3 regions of the Paraburkholderia sp. NPDC080076 genome follow, and region 2 is predicted to be linked to each of the others. Evidence: riboswitches for the same ligand, from Rfam matches in the RefSeq annotation. Region 2 holds a riboswitch; each other region holds the start of a gene.

Region 1 (4,304 bases), on a different contig from region 2:
CGCTCCGCGTGTCCTTCAATAGCGATCGCGCGGCAGGTGGCATGCGCGCGCATCCATTCGATACCGATCGAGCCGCTGCCCGCGCCCACGTCCCACAGCAATTCGCCCGGCGTGGGCGCGAGGCGCGCGAGCGTGATCGCGCGCACGTCGCGCTTGGTCAACTGGCCGTCGTGGCGAAAGGCGTCGTCGGGCAAACCGCAGGTCAGCGGCAGACGCGGCGCGCCTTCAGTGGCACGGCAGTCGAGCGCGATCAGGTTCAGCGCGGCCACCTCGCCCGCGGACCACTGATCCGCGCGGCCGTCGATGCGCCGTTCCAACTCGCCGCCCAGGTGTTCCAGCACGCTCATGCGGGTCGCCCCGAAACCGCGTGCATTCAGTAGTTCTGCGAGCGCCGCGGGAGTGCGGCCGTCCGCGCTCAGCACGAACACGCGCGCGCCGTCGTGCAGATGCGCGTTCAGCGTGGACAACGGCCGGCCCACCAGCGACACCGTCGCGATGTCCTGCAACGGCCAGCCGAGGCGCGCGGCCGCGAGCGACAACGACGAGGGCGCGGGCAGCACCCGCAACTCCCCCGCCGGCAATTGCCGCGCGAGCGTCGCGCCGACGCCGAACAGCATCGGGTCGCCGCTCGCCAGCACGCACACGGCGCCACCGCGCTCGGCGAGCAGCGGCGCGAGATCGAACGGACGCGGCCACGCGGCACGGCGCGCAGTGAGGCGCGCGGGCAGCATCGCCAGATGGCGTTCGCCGCCGTACACCACTAATGCTTCCAGCAAAGCACGCCGCGCGGGCCTTCCCAAACCGGCGAAGCCGTCGTCGCCTATGCCCACCACCGTCAGCCACGCCGGCATGCATCCATCCTCGTTCTGTGTCTTCAAATAATGCGCTGTGCCACGCCGATCAAAGCGTCCAGCCTCGTTGTGCTGTTCGAAAAAAGGCATAATACAGCCGCCGGTGCCCTTCGGGGCCGAAGAGGGAACACAGTGCCGCTGTGGCTGCCCCCGCAACTGTATGCAGCGAGTCCGCCTGCGCTCCACGCCACTGGTTCGACCGGGAAGGCCGCGGCGGACCACGACCTGCCAGCCAGGAGACCTGCCGGCGAGACTGTTCGTGCCAGCCAACATCGGGCGGGGTGTACCGATGCCGTAGCAATGCCCGCCTCGCGGCTTGCTCGGGCCGTCGCGCGACGCTAAACCCGGTGTCCGTCTTGAATCAAGCTTCGCCTTCCACCGTTTTATCCGACGCGGCTCTCACGCTGCGGCCCTCGGCGTGTCCGGGGCTGCTGCGCATCATCGCCGCGCGCGACGGCGGGATTTGCCGGATCAAGTTGCCCGGCGGTGAGTTGAGCGCGGCGCAGGCTCGGGCGATCGCGCAGGCCAGCGCACGGTACGCGGCCGGGGTGATCGAGCTGACCAATCGGGCGAATGTGCAGGTGCGTGGGGTGAAGCGCGATGACGAGGCGGCCTTGATTGCGGCTTTGGTCGATGCGGGTCTCGGGCCGATGCCGGCGACCGGCGCGGGGAACGCTGCGGATAGGACGGTGGCGGATAACGCTGTGGAGACGGGGATAGCGGACGCCGTGGATGCGGAAGGCGAGAACGCGACGGATGCAACCATCGCGAACGCAGTGAATACGGAAGCTGAGAACGAGAGCGCTGCGGACGCACTCGCCGCAGCCGCAGCCGCAGCCGCAGCCGACGACGTGCGCAACGTAATGATCAGCCCCGCTGCCGGACGCGATCCGTTCGCCCTGTTCGACACGCGCCCGCTATGCGCCGAGTTGCTCACGATGCTGCAAAGCGAAGCGCGTCTCGCGGCGCTATCGCCGAAATTCGCGCTGCTGCTGGACGGCGGCGAGCGGCTCGCGAGAGTGGATCATCCGCACGATGTGTGGCTGGCGGCATCGCAAGAGGCGGATGGCGTGCGGTTCGTGTTCGGGTTGGCGGGTTGTCCGCCTGTTAGCGAGTCTGCTGGCTCTTTAGCACACAACGAGCGCATCGCACCGGAAAAGCCCCGCGCAGACGGCACAGGCGCATTAGCCGCGATAGTTCCTTCGCAAGTCACCGCACTAGTCCGCGCGCTGCTCCTCACATTCCTCGACCTCGCTGCCGCCGACGCCACGCGCATGCGCCATCTGCTAGCCGCGGATTCCGTCAATGCTGTACTGCGTCACGCTCAGCGATATCTCGACTTCCCACTGACGCAGAACGCGAAGCTGGCCAAGTGGCATCGCGTTACACCAGCCGACGCCAGCCTCCGCCTCGGCGCCCACGCTCAACGCGTGGCCGAAACCTGGCACGTCGGCGGCCAGCCGTCGCTCGGACGCCTCGACGCCGACACCCTTAACGGCCTCGCGACACTTTCGCAACAGCACGGCAACGGCACGCTTCGCCTAACACCCTGGCAGAGCGTGCTGCTACCCGACATCGCCACGCACGCCGTCCCGACAGTGCTGTCCGGTCTGAACACGCTCGGTCTCGCCTGCGATCCCGCGCAAGCCATCACGCGCCTGATCGCGTGCGCCGGATCGAGCGGCTGCGCGAAGGGCCTCGCCGACACCAAGTCCGACGCGCTGCGCCTCGCGGCCCGCCTGCCTGCGGACGTCGACGTGCATCTGAGCGGCTGCTCGCGCTCGTGCGCCGCCGCGCATTGCGCACCGTACACGCTGCTCGGAGCCGCGCCCGGCCTCTATGACCTTTATCGACGCGACGGCCAGCCCGGTTTCGGCCAGTGCGTCGCGCGCCAACTGACGATCGGCCAGGCCGCCGACATGCTCGAACGCCTCGCCCGGAGTGACACCGATGCTTGATTACATTCGCGACGGTCAGGAGATCTATCGCCAATCCTTCGCGACGATTCGCGCGGAGGCCGACTTGTCGCGCATTCCCGCCGACCTCGAGAAACTCGCGGTGCGCGTGATCCACGCGTGCGGCATGGTCGACGTGATCGACGATCTGCAATCGTCCGCAGGCGCGGGCGCAGCGGGCCGCGAGGCGCTCGCGCAAGGCGCGCCGATCCTGTGCGATGCCGGCATGGTCGCGCAAGGCATCACGCGTGCGCGGCTGCCGGCGCACAACGAAATCATCTGTACGCTCGCGCATCCGGACGTGCCGTCGCTCGCACGCGAACTCGGCAATACACGCTCGGCGGCGGCGCTCGAATTGTGGCGGCCACATCTGGGGGGCAGCGTCGTGGTGATCGGCAATGCGCCGACCGCCCTCTTTCATCTGCTCGATATGCTCGACGCCGGTGCGCCCAAACCCGCGCTGATTCTCGGCTTTCCCGTGGGTTTTGTCGGCGCGGCCGAATCCAAAGCCATGCTCGCCGACGACAGCCGCGGCGTGCCCTACGTGGTGGTGCATGGCCGGCGCGGCGGCAGCGCGATGGCGGCAGCCGCGGTGAACGCGCTGGCCACGGAGGTCGAATAAATGACGGCGCAAGGACGTTTGTTCGGACTCGGCGTCGGCCCCGGCGACCCGGAACTCATCACACTGAAAGCGCTGCGTTTGCTGAAGGCGTCGCCGGTGGTCGCGTACTTCGTCGCCAAGGGCAAGAAAGGCAACGCGTTCAGCATCATCGAGGCGCATTTGCACGACGCGCAACAGCATCTGCCGCTGGTGTATCCCGTCACGACCGAAGCGCTCGAACCGCCGCTTTCGTATGAAGCGATCATCGCCGACTTCTACGACACCGCCGCGGAAGTCGTCGCCACTCACCTCGATGCGGGCCGCGACGTCGCGGTGATCTGCGAGGGCGATCCGTTCTTCTACGGCTCGTACATGTATCTGCACGACCGCCTTGCGGCGCGCTATGAAAGCGAAGTGGTGCCCGGCGTCTGCTCGATGCTCGGCGGCGCCGCCGTGCTCGGCGCGCCGCTGGTGTATCGCAACCAGAGCCTGTCGGTGCTCTCGGGCGTGTTGCCGGAAGACGAACTGCGCCGGCGTCTCGCCGATGCCGACGCCGCCGTCGTGATGAAACTCGGCCGCAACTTCGACAAGGTGCGGCGCGTGCTCGGCGAACTCGGTCTCGCGGACCGCGCGCTCTACGTCGAACGCGCGACGATGGGCAATCAACGCATCGTGCCGCTCGCCGAAGTGGATCCGATGGCGTCGCCGTATTTCTCGCTGCTCGTGGTGCCGGGGGAAAAATGGCAAGGATGAGCGCGCCCGCGATCGTGATTCTCGGCACGGGCGCGTTAGCGACGGCGCGGCGCATTCAGGCGTTGTATGCCGGCAGCCAGGTGCATGCGTTGCAAGGACGCGTCGAAGCGGACGTGTCGTATAACGAACTCGGCGCGCATCTGC
Region 2 (4,304 bases):
TGGCGCTCGGCAGTGACAAGGGTCTATATGTCCCGAATCTGTCGGGCGGCCAGACATCGCAGGTAACACAAAACAAGGACTATGGTCAGGCCGATTGACACAAAACACCTGCGGCGTCCTGATTCTACGGACAACCGAAGACTGTGTGCCAACAACTAAGTTGTTGAATTCAAACAGAATGGATGTTTGTGGACCTTGTGCGTTGCGAGATGAAATTATCCACAGATGCTGTTCGCAAGCCTGTGGATAACCACCCCACAACCGCCCCAACTCCTTGACGCAGAACCCTTCTTGACCACTGCGCGCAAAGCACGGAGAGCGAAGTGCGAGAGCAAGACGCGGAGCGCAACCACCAAACCGGTTGCGCTCACCAATTCCAAAACATCAAACCGACTTCACCGCCGACCTTCCCCCCACCCGCATAAACGCACTCCGCTCAACCAGCGCCCCAAACAGCAGCCCGATCGTCGCCCACATAATCGCCTGCATGCCCAGCGCCGCGACGCGGAATTTCCACAGCAGCACCGCCGGGAAAGCCTCCGGCACTTCGTTGATCGTGGGCATCGACAACTGCACCGCGGCGATGATCGCGATTAACACCACCGCCCCCACAATCGAGCCATTCCACGCGCCAAGCTTCATGGCTGCACGGCGCCGCACCTTGAGCGAAAACACCATCGCGGCCAGCGATATCGCAATCATCAGGAAGAACAAACCCGTCCGCGTCCCAATCGTTTCAGGGTCGCCGACCGAAGGCGGGTTCGCCGGATACTTCAGATTCGGCACCACCGCCAGCGCAATGAACGCGCCAAGCGCAAGCCACGCGGACAACGCGCGCGGGCTCAATGCGCCCACTCGTCCATAGGCGTACGCGAACACCAGCGAGAACAGCCCGCCGAATGCCGCGCCGTAAGTCACCACGCCAGTCAACAGGCCGATACCCCGCTGCGTATCGCGGCTCACAATCTCGGGTTCAGCGGCCTCGCCTTTCGCGGCGTCGGCCTTTTCTTCGAATGAAATCGCCTGATTCACCTGCGGCTCGCCCACCACCCGGGCAAAGCCGAACGTGAGGAGTCCCGCGGCGATGCCTGCAAGCATCCCGCGTACCAACAATTTACCAACCATGGTCGACTCCGTTAGTGGCAGGGAAAGCCGAGCAGATGGCGGCCGTCGTGCACGAACTCATGCACGTACATGCCCGGCACCAGCGAGGTGGCGCCCTGTTCCGCACCCACGAAGTAAAGCGCGAGCAACAACAGCAAACCGCCGAACACAACCCAGGGCAACAACTCGCGCAGCGGAATCGGCGTGGGTTGCGCAACGGGCTGGTTGGCGGGATCGAAAATAGCTTCGTTCATGATGGACATCTCCTGGGGTAACGCGCCCCGATAGTCATTGCAGAGGATTGGTGCGAAGCTCAGGTCTGGCTTTCGGCTTGTGCTGCCGATTACAGTGGCGCGACCGCGCCGGGCTCTCACCGGCTTCCGCGCTTCGCAGTCCCGCTATTCTACGCGCTAAACTTCGGCACCCGGCAACGCAAAACGTACGGTTCATCCCGCTCGCGTTCGCCTTCGGGGCGCGGCTTCACAGGACATGAACAGAATGGACACTCGGCTGTTACTGATCAGCCACGCATCGACCGCCGCCCAGCGCGCAGGCCGTTTTCCCGCTGACGACCCGCTCGACGCCCGCGGCCTCGCCGAAGCCCACGCCGCGCGCACACGTCTGGCGACAGCGAACGACGCGGCCGCTTTCGTCAGCCCGGCCGTCTGCGCGCGCGAGACGGCAGCCGCCCTGGGCCTCGCGGCATCGGTCGACGCCGGTCTGGCGGATATGAACTACGGCGCATGGCAGGGGCGGCGGCTGGCCGACCTCGCTGCCGAAGCGCCGCAAGACCTCGCCGCATGGGCGCGCGATCCCGACGCCGCGCCGCACGGCGGCGAGTCGTTCAGTCAGCTCGCGAAACGGGTAGGAGAATGGCTCGACGCGCAAAACGGCGCGAAGGATCGTGCACCGAACCATGCGCGCGACGTGATCGCCGTCACCCATGCGCCGGTGCTCCGGGCAGCGATCGTGCATGCGCTAGGGGCATCGCCCGCCGTGTTTCCGCGCATTGAAATCGCGCCGCTTTCGATAATCGAGTTGCGGCGCTCGTCGCGCGGCTGGACATGGTGGCCGGCCTCACGCTAGCCACCTTCGTGCGGCGGTTTACTTACCCGACACCACCAGACGCAGCTTGTTCGAACCGGTCGGCGTCAGCGTGATGTCGGTCCGCTTGCCCTTCGCACCCAGATAAAAGTGCTGATGTCCCGGCGAATTCTGATCGTGGGTGGCGTCCGGCAGACACGATGCGATGTCCGCCGCGACAGCTTGCAGCGCGTCTGCATTCGAACCGGCGTCGTGATGCGACGTCCAGTTGCATTGATACGCACCGCGACTCGCCGAACATTGCGCGTCGTCGCCATAAGGTTGCGCGACGCCCTTGCCGTCGTCCGGCGTCAATGAAGCGAGCCCGCCAGGGGCGGCCGCGACGATCCGTTTCAGCGAAGTACACGGGCTAGGCGCATCGTCGGCATATGCGCTGCCGGTCAGCAAGACGCCCAGCGATGCAGCGGCAAGCGCGGTGACAAGTAATCGGGTTCTGTTCATGTCGGCGCGGTCCTTGAAGTCACTCACAGGTATTAGCGCGGTAGCACGCTTCGTGCCCATGCGCACTCACAGCCCAGTACCAAACAAAGCCGCCAGCCCCTGCGCCGAAGCAAAAATCCCTTTGGCATCGTGCCCGACACCATCGATCACATACGTCTGATGCTTCGCCAATCCTTCCGGATGCCGCAACGCCATATAGCGCGCATAAGCCAGCCCGCGCCCGAGCCGGTGTTCCCCTTGCGTCAGCGCGGCGCATGAACGGTCGAGCGCCGGATGCTGCGGATCGCAATCCGCGCCGCCGAGCAGCACGGTGACGTCACGCTGCGCGTAACGCGCTTCGAGCGCTGCGGCAGAAGCCGCGTCGCCCGCATAGCCCGGCAAATCCTCGAGCCCATATTTCCAGCGATTGAACGACGGACACATCGCCCGATCGAACTCCGCGAATTCGCCGGACGCAACCGGCCGCATCGCATCGAAGTACACATATGACGAAGGATTCGCGACCACGTAGCGCAGCGCGATGCCGCGCGCCGCGAGCGGCGCCTCGTCGCGCGCCACCACCGCATAGCGCTGCACGACTTGCGCGCCGCCCGAGTGTCCCGCGATCACCACTTCGGCAAGCGACGCGAACTGCTCGCGCGAAGCAAGCGTATGCAGAATGGCGTCGAGCACATCGAACGAACTGATCGGCGCGGGACCTTCGGCGTTCTCGCCGCCCATCCAGCTCGTCCAGTCCCAATGCAACGTGGACGACGGCACCTCGTGCGCCTCGACATCCGCCGTCGCGAGAAACTGCGGCACGATCAGCAGCGTATCGGCCGCACTGCCGCCCGCGAGCGCGCACGAACGCTGCGCGAGTTCGAAATACGTGTCGCCGTTGCGCAAGCGGCCATGAATCAGAATCACGGCGCGTTGGACTTCGCGCGTCGGCGCTAGCCAGTCGCCGTTCGAAAACACGGGCACGGTGCCGCTGCCGGCTTGCGTCGTGACGCTCAGATGCCGGCTTGCGACGACCGTGACCGGATGCTCATTCGGCGCGCGTTCGTCGTCTGTGATGAAAGGCTGGGTCATGCAATAGGCTCGTGGTTGATCAATGGGTGACGGGCCTCGCCGCCGCGCCGCCCGACATGCGTCCGGCGCGCGTGAAGTACACCATCGCGAGCGACACGAAGCCGGCAAAAATCAGGTAGAACGCGGGCGTAAGGCTGCTGCCGGTCACGCGCGTCAAGCCGGTGATGGTGAGCGGCGCCATGCCGCCGAACAGCGTCACCGCGATGTTGTACGAGAGCGCCACACCCGCCGAACGGCTGCGCACCGGGAACAATGTCGCGAGCATGCCGGGATGCGCGCCGGACATCGCGGCGAGGAACACCGTGGCGATCATCTGCGCGATGAACAGATGCCCCGGCGTCGGATTCGTCACGACGAAGTGATACAGCGGATACACGCAGACCATCCACGCGATCACGATCGGATAGAACAGCCTGTATGCGCCATAACGATCGGCGAGCTTGCCCGACAGCGGAAACAGAAACAGATTCAGCACGCCGGACACGAACGCGCCGAGCAACGCGGTGGAGAGCGGCAAATGCAATTGCCGTTCGACATACACCGACAGATACGAGTGCCACACATAATTGGTCGCGGCCCCGATG
Region 3 (4,304 bases), on a different contig from region 2:
TGCCAATCGGCAACCGTCGGTGTGTCACGCTCGGGATGGTAGAGCGTCGCGGCGGGCAACGCGCGCGGCGGCGCCGGTTCGCGTCCCCAGCCGCAGACACGGTGCGCGATACAGCGCAGGAACGCCTCGGCATTTTGTGGGCCGCCTTCACGCAGATAGCGCCACAGCTGATGGCACAGATCGGCGCTCGCGGTGCTGCGCGCGAGCAGGTTCGGATCTTCCTGCAGATCGCCGGAAAACATCGCGAGCGTCTGCTGCTTGCGCTCGGCGAGCGCCACCACCTGCTCGATGCCGTAAGGCCAATACGCCTCGCCGCCGAGATGATCGACCACCACCACGCGTGCATGCTGCAAGACGTCTTCGACATAGAAATCGACCGACGCCGGTTGCCGCAAATACGTGACGTTCGCGAGCCGCACGCTCGGGAAGCCCTCACCGAGGCGCGGAAAAACGCTCGCCAGCAGCGACAGCGTGGTATCGGCGGAGCTGAGCACCACGATATCCGCGGGCTGCTGATCGATACGGATCACGCCTTGCGTATCGTCGACAAAACCGCCAGGCGTGGTACGCAGCAGATGCATGAGCGCTCACGCCTGTTGCGTTTCGACGCTCGACGGCACGCCGAGCGCCGCGTCGAACGCGCGCTGCAACGCGGCCTGATCGAGGTCCTCGCCGATCAGCACGAAGCGGCTCGGGCCGCTTTCGCCGGCCTGCCAGCGTCGATCGAAATAGCTGTCGAAGCGCCGACCCACGCCCTGGATCACGAGACGCATCGCCGCGGCCGGCAGCGCCGCGAACCCTTTGACGCGGTAGATCGTGTTCGTTTCGACCAGACGCTGCAACGCAGCGATCACCGCTTCGCGCGACGACACATTCGCCTGCACGACCACCGAATCGAACTCGTCGTGATGGTGGTCGGCGTCGTCGGCGGAACCGTGGTGATCGTGGCGCAAGTGGATCGTGTCTTCCGAGGCCGCTTCGAGTCCCAGCAACGTGTGCAGATCGAGTTGCCCCATGTGCGCGCGCACGATCTTCACTTGCGGCGGAATCTCCTCGCGGAGCAACACTTCAACCGCGCTTTGCTGCGCGTCGTCGAGCAAATCCGTCTTGTTCAGAATCACCAGATCGGCCGCGGACAACTGATCTTCAAACAGTTCGTGCAACGGCGACTCGTGATCGAGATTCGGATCGGCCTTGCGTTGCGCATCCACGGCGACGGGGTTGTCGGCAAACTGGCCGCTAGCCGCGGCCGGACCGTCCACTACAGTCACCACGGCATCGACGGTGAAACTGTTCTTGATCTGCGGCCAGTTGAAGGCCTGCACCAGCGGTTTCGGCAACGCGAGACCCGACGTCTCGATCAGCACGTGATCGATCTGATCGCGGCGTTCCACGAGCTTTTCCATCACCGGAAAAAACTCTTCCTGCACGGTGCAGCACAAGCAGCCGTTCGCGAGTTCATACAGTTGGCCTTCGGTTTCGACGCCGTTTTCATCGCAACCTATGCCGCAACCCTTGAGGATTTCCCCGTCGATGCCGAGTTCGCCGAACTCGTTGACGATCACCGCGATGCGCTTGCCGCCCGCATGCTGAAGAATATGCCGCAGCAGCGTGGTCTTGCCGCTGCCGAGAAAGCCCGTGACGATGGTGACGGGGATCTTGCGCATTTGAGTTTGCATCGTGAGGTCCATCCGTAGGAGTTGCACGCGCACGCCGCTGTGCCTGTATGGCCATCTGCCTGCGCCGGGCAAAACGAGGCACAGGCCCGGCCAGCCACGACGATAACAAAACACGGGGACGAACGACGGCGTTGCCGCGACAACAGAAAAACAGAAAGCGGGAATGAGGTCATGAACGCAGCGCCGCATCCCCGCGGCGTTCGTCCTTCGTATTCTGGCCGGTATCCGGGCTGGCGAAAGCGCCGCTTCCCCTTCCCGGGCGAGTGATTTCTCGCCCAGTGGTGATATGCCGACGCGGCCTTGCGCGTGGACATCGAAGCCGGCTCCGCGGCGCTAATGAACTGAACTTAGCACCACATTTCGCTTACCGTTGCGGGGGCAGCACAGGTTGACCCGATCCATGGCAGGTGGGCACCCTGTTTCCCGTTTAACTGCATGCGCACGAGCGCGCATACGAGCACCAAAGTGCGTGCGAGTGTAGGCCCGCGGCCCGGTGCCGTCAAGGAACCGCAAGCCGCGAGCGCTTATCGGGCGGGGCGCCATGTGCTATCGTATGCGCGCGTTTGGTGCCCGCACATGCATTCGCGTGTGCAGTTAAACGGGAAACAGGCGGCGCTCCATGCGCTCAACCTGTGCTGTCCCCGCAACGGTAAGCGACCTGCGGCGCAATCTTGAGTTGTCTTGCGCCGCGCATGCGTTTTTTCGATGCCACTGTCCAGCACATTCCAGCGAATGCGGACGGGAAGGCAAAGCGCATGAGGCCGCCAGCCCGGATACCGGCCAGACGCGGAGGCGGCGAACCTCAGGGCAACATCGCGCCGCCGGCAGCCGGAATCCGCGAGGGACGGATGTGAAGGCGCTGAAGCACGACATGGTGTGTCCACGTATGCGGATTCCGGCTGGAATCGCTACGCGCCACACATTGCGCCGTGCCTGAATCCGTCGTACCGCATGACCCCAAAGTCCGCCGCCTGGCGACCGTCCGCGCTTTACCCCTTTCCGCTTGTCACGACATGGCGCTCGCCATGCACGCCGCGATGACCCGCGCCTGGCTGATCGGCGCCGGCCCCGGCGACGTCGAACTCATGACCATCAAGGCGACCCGTGCATTGGCGCAGGCCGACGTGGTGCTGGTCGACGATCTGGTGAATCCCGAGGTGCTGCAGTTCGCGCGTGCCGACGCGCTCGTCGTCTACGTCGGCAAACGCGGCGGCCATCCATCCACGCCGCAGGACGGCATCGTCGCGCAGTTGCTCGAACATGTGCGGGCCGGGCGCAGCGTCGCTCGTTTGAAAGGCGGCGATCCGTTCGTATTCGGCCGTGGCGGCGAAGAACAGCAGGCGCTGCACGCGGCGGGCATCGAGGTGGAAGTCATCAACGGCATTACCGCGGGAATCGCGGCGCCCGCGGCAATCGGCATTCCCGTCACGCATCGCGATCACGCGCAGGGCGTGGTGTTCGTCACCGGACACGGCGCGGGCAGCGGCGAGCCGGACTGGGCCGCGCTCGCGGCCACCCGCATGACGCTCGTGATCTACATGGGCATGCGGCGGCTCAACGATATCGTCGGCGCGTTGCTCACGGCCGGCATGAGCGCCGACACGCCGTGCGCGACGATCGAATCGGCCACGCGTCCCGAGCAACGCCATGCGCTCGCGCGGCTCGGCGAATTCGCCGACACCGTCGCGCGCGCCGGGCTCGGCTCGCCGGCGATCGTGGTGATCGGCGGTGTGGCGTCGCTCGCCTTGGAGCGCGCGGCGGCGCAGGCCGACGCCGCAACGCCGCCCGCAGACGAAACGGATACGCAATGAAAACGCTGAGCGTCGGCATCGGTTGCCGTTTGCACAGCCCGGCTGAGCAGATCGAAGCCGCGGTGCGCGCCGCGCTCGGCGCGCATTCGTTCGACGAAATCCGCAGCGTGGCCTCGCTCGATACCAAAGCCGACGAAACGGGCCTGCTCGAATTCTGCGCACGTCATGCGCTGCCGCTGACATTCTTCAGCCTTGATCAGATCGCGTCGATGCCCGTGGCGGAGGCTTCGGCGGCGGTGCGCGAGCATCTCGGCGTGGACGGTGTTTGCGAGCCGTGTGCGCTGCTTGCCGCGACTGCCGGGCTCGGCGAACCCGGCGCGCTCAATGCGGATCGAGCCCGCCTCGTCGTGCGCAAAACCGTCCATGCCGGCGTCACCGTGGCGATTGCTTCGAGCGCCGCGCACGCCGATAGTGAACACCCGAACAACGACACTCAGTAACAGGACCTGCCATGAAAACCGATCCCGAATCGCATCAACGCATGACCGAGCGTCGCCGCGAAGGCCACGAGAAAAAACAGGCCAACGCTACCGTCGAAAAAGGCCTGCTGATCGTCAACACCGGCACCGGTAAAGGCAAAACCACCGCCGCATTCGGCATGGCCGTGCGCGTGCTCGGCCACGGCATGCGCCTCGGCGTCGTGCAGTTCATCAAGGGCGCGCTGCACACGTCGGAGCGCGACTTTCTCGGCGCAATCGCCAACTGCGATTTCGTCACGATGGGCGACGGCTACACCTGGAACACGCAGAACCGCGACGCCGACATCGCGACCGCGCGCAAAGGCTGGAACGAAGCGCGCCGCATGATCGAGAGC

What was found. Region 2 has a riboswitch for cobalamin ahead of ACQKRQ_RS34190 (CbtB domain-containing protein). Riboswitches for the same ligand answer to the same signal wherever they lie in the genome.
Region 1: another riboswitch for cobalamin. It lies ahead of cobG (precorrin-3B synthase); the one in region 2 lies ahead of ACQKRQ_RS34190 (CbtB domain-containing protein).
Region 3: another riboswitch for cobalamin. It lies ahead of cobW (cobalamin biosynthesis protein CobW); the one in region 2 lies ahead of ACQKRQ_RS34190 (CbtB domain-containing protein).

What each region holds. Positions count from the first base shown of each region.
Region 1 covers NZ_JBNNWQ010000001.1:1,291,143-1,295,446, reverse strand. The annotation lists gene cbiE (precorrin-6y C5,15-methyltransferase (decarboxylating) subunit CbiE) at 1-851, opposite strand, end outside; cobalamin riboswitch at 936-1,114, shown strand; gene cobG (precorrin-3B synthase) at 1,199-2,809, shown strand; gene ACQKRQ_RS05805 (precorrin-8X methylmutase) at 2,802-3,428, shown strand; gene ACQKRQ_RS05800 (precorrin-2 C(20)-methyltransferase) at 3,429-4,160, shown strand; gene cobJ (precorrin-3B C(17)-methyltransferase) at 4,157-4,304, shown strand, end outside.
Region 2 covers NZ_JBNNWQ010000011.1:221,252-225,555, reverse strand. The annotation lists gene ACQKRQ_RS34200 (hypothetical protein) at 1-98, shown strand, start outside; gene ACQKRQ_RS34195 (CbtA family protein) at 385-1,125, opposite strand; gene ACQKRQ_RS34190 (CbtB domain-containing protein) at 1,137-1,358, opposite strand; adenosylcobalamin (AdoCbl) riboswitch at 1,361-1,514, opposite strand; gene ACQKRQ_RS34185 (histidine phosphatase family protein) at 1,603-2,190, shown strand; gene ACQKRQ_RS34180 (hypothetical protein) at 2,209-2,649, opposite strand; gene ACQKRQ_RS34175 (alpha/beta hydrolase) at 2,716-3,720, opposite strand; gene ACQKRQ_RS34170 (MFS transporter) at 3,740-4,304, opposite strand, start outside.
Region 3 covers NZ_JBNNWQ010000018.1:99,502-103,805, reverse strand. The annotation lists gene cobN (cobaltochelatase subunit CobN) at 1-581, opposite strand, end outside; gene cobW (cobalamin biosynthesis protein CobW) at 588-1,679, opposite strand; cobalamin riboswitch at 1,879-2,159, opposite strand; cobalamin riboswitch at 2,227-2,478, shown strand; gene cobA (uroporphyrinogen-III C-methyltransferase) at 2,717-3,490, shown strand; gene ACQKRQ_RS40550 (cobalamin biosynthesis protein) at 3,487-3,930, shown strand; gene cobO (cob(I)yrinic acid a,c-diamide adenosyltransferase) at 3,942-4,304, shown strand, end outside.